Regions from separate parts of the Cytobacillus sp. ABV4_503 genome, predicted to be linked through region 1. Evidence: riboswitches for the same ligand, from Rfam matches in the RefSeq annotation. Region 1 holds a riboswitch; the other holds the start of a gene.
The links. Region 1 has a riboswitch for lysine ahead of ACXAD1_RS20845 (Na+/H+ antiporter NhaC family protein). Riboswitches for the same ligand answer to the same signal wherever they lie in the genome.
Positions count from the first base shown of each region.

Region 2: linked by a shared signal. The riboswitch ahead of ACXAD1_RS19245 (aspartate kinase) and the one ahead of ACXAD1_RS20845 (Na+/H+ antiporter NhaC family protein) in region 1 are both predicted to bind lysine.

Region 1 covers NZ_JBSWTH010000001.1:4,130,910-4,133,317, forward strand. Annotated here, with positions in the region: gene ACXAD1_RS20845 (Na+/H+ antiporter NhaC family protein) at 1-1,380, opposite strand, end outside; lysine riboswitch at 1,552-1,758, opposite strand; gene yunB (sporulation protein YunB) at 1,824-2,408, opposite strand, start outside.
Region 2 covers NZ_JBSWTH010000001.1:3,820,145-3,822,552, reverse strand. Annotated here, with positions in the region: gene uvrC (excinuclease ABC subunit UvrC) at 1-653, shown strand, start outside; lysine riboswitch at 782-961, shown strand; gene ACXAD1_RS19245 (aspartate kinase) at 1,150-2,379, shown strand.

The sequences.
Region 1 (2,408 bases):
TCCAGCCCCGGTTGATGAAAGAATCGTTGTATCGGAAATCGGTGAACAATGATCCCCGAACACTGCACCGGCGAGAACTGCTGACATAGCCGGCAATAACAGAGAGATATCTGTTGCAGCAGCAATGTCTCCTGCAATTGGAAGCAGGATGCCGAAAGATCCCCATGAAGTTCCAGTACTGAATGCCATAATTCCAGCTATGACAAAAAGTAAAAGCGGAAGCCATGATGTGCTCATATTTGAACTTTCCACAAGACCGGCTAAATATTTTCCAGTTTCCAGACGGCCGATCAAATCAACAATCGCCCAGGCAAACAGCAAGATATAGACAGCTGGAAGCATAGACTTAATGCCTTCCCATACCCCTTTACCAAAAACATTTGGGTTAACACCTTTCAAAGCATAGGCTTGTCGGAAGAATAGTCCCAATGATACCAATAGACCCACCAGGCCTCCAAGGATAAGAGATTTTGAGACATCTGTATTCTCAAATATTTGTAAAATGGTCGCACTTCCTTCAACCGCCTGTGACCCAGTCCAAAACATCGAGCCCACTGTACCAATGACAAGTGCTATTATCGGCCACACAAGATCTCCGACCGATCCTTTTGAACTTGTAGGAAGGTCATCCTTCAGTTCACCAGGCGCCGGCTTCTCAGGATCCATTACTAGCCCCTCTTCAACTGCACGCTTCTCATGAACCTTCATTGGTCCAATTTCAAGGCCTCTTAATGCAACAATAAACACAATAGCGAGGGTAGCCCATACATAAAGATTCATTGGAATCATCTGAATAAATGCCGAGAAAGCTGAATACTCGGTAACATTATGGGCAGCAAGGATAGTTCCAATCAGCGCAATAATGTATGCTCCCCAGCTTGATACCGGTGAAACCACACAAACAGGTGCTGATGTGGAATCAATCAAATAGGCAAGTTTCGCACGGGATACACGCTGGCGGTCTGTAATCGGACGTGATATCTGGCCGACAGCCAGAGCATTGAAATAGTCGTCAATGAATATGATAATACCTAAAACAGCTCCGACAATCTGTGCGCCTGCACGGGTCTTGACCCGCTTCATCGCCCATTCTCCAAAAGCGCGGCTTCCGCCTGAAATAGATATAAATGCAGTAATAACTCCTAATACAAGCAAGAATAAAATAATATATACATTCCAGGTGTTCAGCTCTCCGTCTGAAACAAAAATTCCTTTTACAGCATCCCAAATGATGCTGAATGTTTCTGTGATGCTGAATTCAGCCAGCAATAGTGCGGCTGTTACGATCCCCACTCCCAATGACAGCAATACGCGCCGGGTCAGGATAACCATGGCGATTGCTACCAAAGGCGGCAGAAGGGAGAAAATCGTGTTTGCCATTACTTGTCCTCCTCTGAAATTTGATTGGTGTCCAGCTACAGGCTCCGATAAGCGGGCGCCTGTAGCTTTTCGTAGGGGAACAACAAGGATGATGACAGAGTCAAAATAAAAAAAGAGTAACGATAGAGAAAAATCTATCATTACTCTTTTGAAGTAATTAGTTTCTCCATCACGATCTGTAGCTCCCCATTATGAAGGCTTTGACAAAGTATATTCATACTTTCCCCTCATAATGACAGTGTTACTCCTATTCGAAGTAACCCCAGCAAGATTAGTTCTGACTCACTAATCATGCTTCGGCAACATTCCCTTTCGGCTGCGGTCCTAGTTGTCATCCTCGCACAGCGTACTCTTAAATCTTGCGCCTCTACCCCATCGGATATGATAAGGTTTTTATGAAATTATATTGAAATTTTATCAAAATACTAATCTTTTTGCAAGTGTTATTGGCCGGCCGGTATTTCTATTGAAGGCGAGGTGCCCCCTCCGCCATTGTAAAATTGCGGGACTTTTCCCGGATAAATGCCATAAGCGGCCAGTACATCCTCCTGTACAGTGATAATCTTGGTGGCAAAAGGTATAATGATTTGAACCTGCACATCCAGACGGACCAGTACCTTCACTTCAACATTATTAATGCCGTGATCCTTTGTTTCCGTTATAAAGTTGGAGGTAACAGAACCAACTGCATTAAATTTAACCGGTATCCGGGGACCCAGGTTTCCGAGAAGCGCATTATTGGTTGCCTGGCCAAGCGGCACGTAATAAACTATTCCATTTGTATTCTGCATTTGTTCCGTAGTAATTTCCACATCTGTAAAGGACTCCAATGCATCCAAATCGCCCTTTTCCGCTTTCTTAATATTATCCTGAACAAGTTCGGTTACTTCCGCTTTGACCCTGTTCAGCTTTTCTACGTTTATGCTGACAACCCCGCTTTCACTTGCTTCAAACATATCTTCCAAATCCATCACATTGGTAATTTTTTTATTAATCGCATTGTTTATCACCAATGATGCGATTTTCCT
Region 2 (2,408 bases), 310 kb from region 1:
TAGAGGCATTTGATAATTCGAATATCCAGGGAACTGACCCTGTTTCAGCCATGATCGTCTTTATTGATGGCAAACCAGAGAAAAGAGAGTACCGTAAATACAAAATTAAATCCGTTAAAGGCCCTGATGACTATGAATCCATGAGAGAAGTAGTCCGGCGCAGATATACAAGGGTGCTGAAAGAAGAGCTGCCGCTTCCGGACTTAATTATGATTGATGGGGGAAAAGGGCATGTTGAAGCTGTACGGGATGTGCTTGAAAATGAGCTCGGTCTGGATATTCCGATTTCTGGCCTGGTAAAGGATGAAAAGCACAGGACTTCACAGCTGTTATATGGTAATCCGCTTCAAATTATTCCGCTTGCAAGGAACAGCCAGGAATTTTATCTGCTGCAGAGAATTCAGGACGAGGTTCATCGCTTTGCGATTACTTTTCATCGTCAGCTTCGCGGAAAAAGTGCCTTTCAGTCTATTCTTGATGAAATTTCCGGCATAGGCGAAAAGCGAAAGAAACAGCTGCTGAAAACCTTTGGATCTGTAAAGAAAATGAAAGAGGCACCAATCGAGGAGTTTAGAAAAATGGGCATTCCAGCGAATGTCGCTGAGGAATTAAAACAGAGGCTTGAGGAACAAAATGGAAATACTAAGTCATAAAATGGATATAGACAGAAAAATTCAGACATGTTATACTAATTGAAACTTTATATCAATATCACTTTATAGCGATAAAGCGTATGTTCATAATAGTTCATTAAGTTTCTGAGCTGTGAACAGAATCGTTAAGTGAAGGTAGAGGTGCGAACTTCATCAGTAAAAGCTTGGAGAAGAATGGGCTTCCATGAAAAGCTTTGAAAGGGTATGTTCGCCGAAGTGGAGAAAATCTCATCATTTTTTCTGCTGGTTCTGCATTGAACAAATGCAGGATTGTCAGGACAGTGCCGTCCTGGAGAGCTATCTCACTGTGTTTGCTCATTTTTATACTTTGGCTGCACAGCAATGGGATAGTAAACTATTCCATTGCTTTTTTTATTGCCCAAAAGGGTAATTTAGAGTTATAGCCATTGTTAAATACAGCAGAGTGAACTGTCATGCTTCACTTACATAGGACGGCAAATCATATTTAAAAGATCTTTAGAAAGAAGGGAAAGCTGTGGGAATCATTGTGCAGAAATTCGGAGGCACCTCCGTGGGGACTGTAGACAGAATTCAAAATGTCGCCAATCGGGTAATTGAAGAAAAGAGTCGGGGAAATGATGTTGTTGTGGTTGTTTCGGCAATGGGGAAAACGACTGATCAGCTGGTTGGCATGGCAAGGGAGATTTCCCCTTCACCTGATAAAAGGGAAATGGACATGCTGCTAACAACCGGCGAACAGGTGACCATCTCTTTATTGGCGATGGCTTTAAATGCGAAAGGGCATCCCTCTGTTTCTTTTACAGGGTGGCAGGCTGGTATTAAGACAGAAGCAGTCCATGGCAATGCGAGGATAGTGAATATTGATCCAGCTACCATTAAGGGTCAATTAAACCAAGGGAAAATTGTGATTGTGGCAGGCTTCCAGGGGATGACTGAAGATGGTTCCATCACTACACTTGGCCGGGGTGGTTCTGATACAACGGCTGTTGCACTGGCTGCAGCACTTAAAGCAGATAAATGTGATATTTATACTGATGTAACAGGGGTATTTACATCTGATCCCCGCTTTATAAAGAATGCGAGAAAATTATATTCTGTTTCCTACGATGAAATGCTTGAACTTGCCAACTTGGGGGCTGGTGTGCTCCATCCAAGAGCAGTCGAATTTGCTAAAAATTATGGACTTCCCCTTGAAGTGCGTTCGAGCCTTGAGCAGGAAGCCGGAACAATCATTGAGGAGGAAGTAAAAATGGAACAAAACTTAGTCGTGCGCGGTGTGGCTTTCGAGGATGATATAACAAGGGTGACGATTCTTGGTCTTCCTAATTCACTGACTGGATTGTCTACTATTTTCTCGGCGCTTGCCAAAAATCACATTAATGTTGATATCATTATACAGAGCATGACAGAAGCTCAGACGACAAACCTTTCATTTTCAATAAAGAATGAAGATCTCACAGATACAGTAAAAGTGCTTGAAAAGCATAGAGAACAATTAAATTATGACCGAATTGAATGGGAATCCGGCCTTGCCAAGGTTTCGATTGTTGGCTCAGGCATGATTTCCAATCCGGGTGTGGCTGCAGAAATGTTTGAAGTGCTTTCCGCAAATGAAATTACGGTGAAAATGGTAAGCACGTCAGAAATTAAAGTCTCGGCTGTTGTTGAAAACAGCAAAATGATTGATGCCGTGGATGCTTTGCATGATGCATTCAAGCTGTCAGTTTCTCCGGTTAAGGCTTAATTCCAGGAATATCAAACAATAAGCTATCA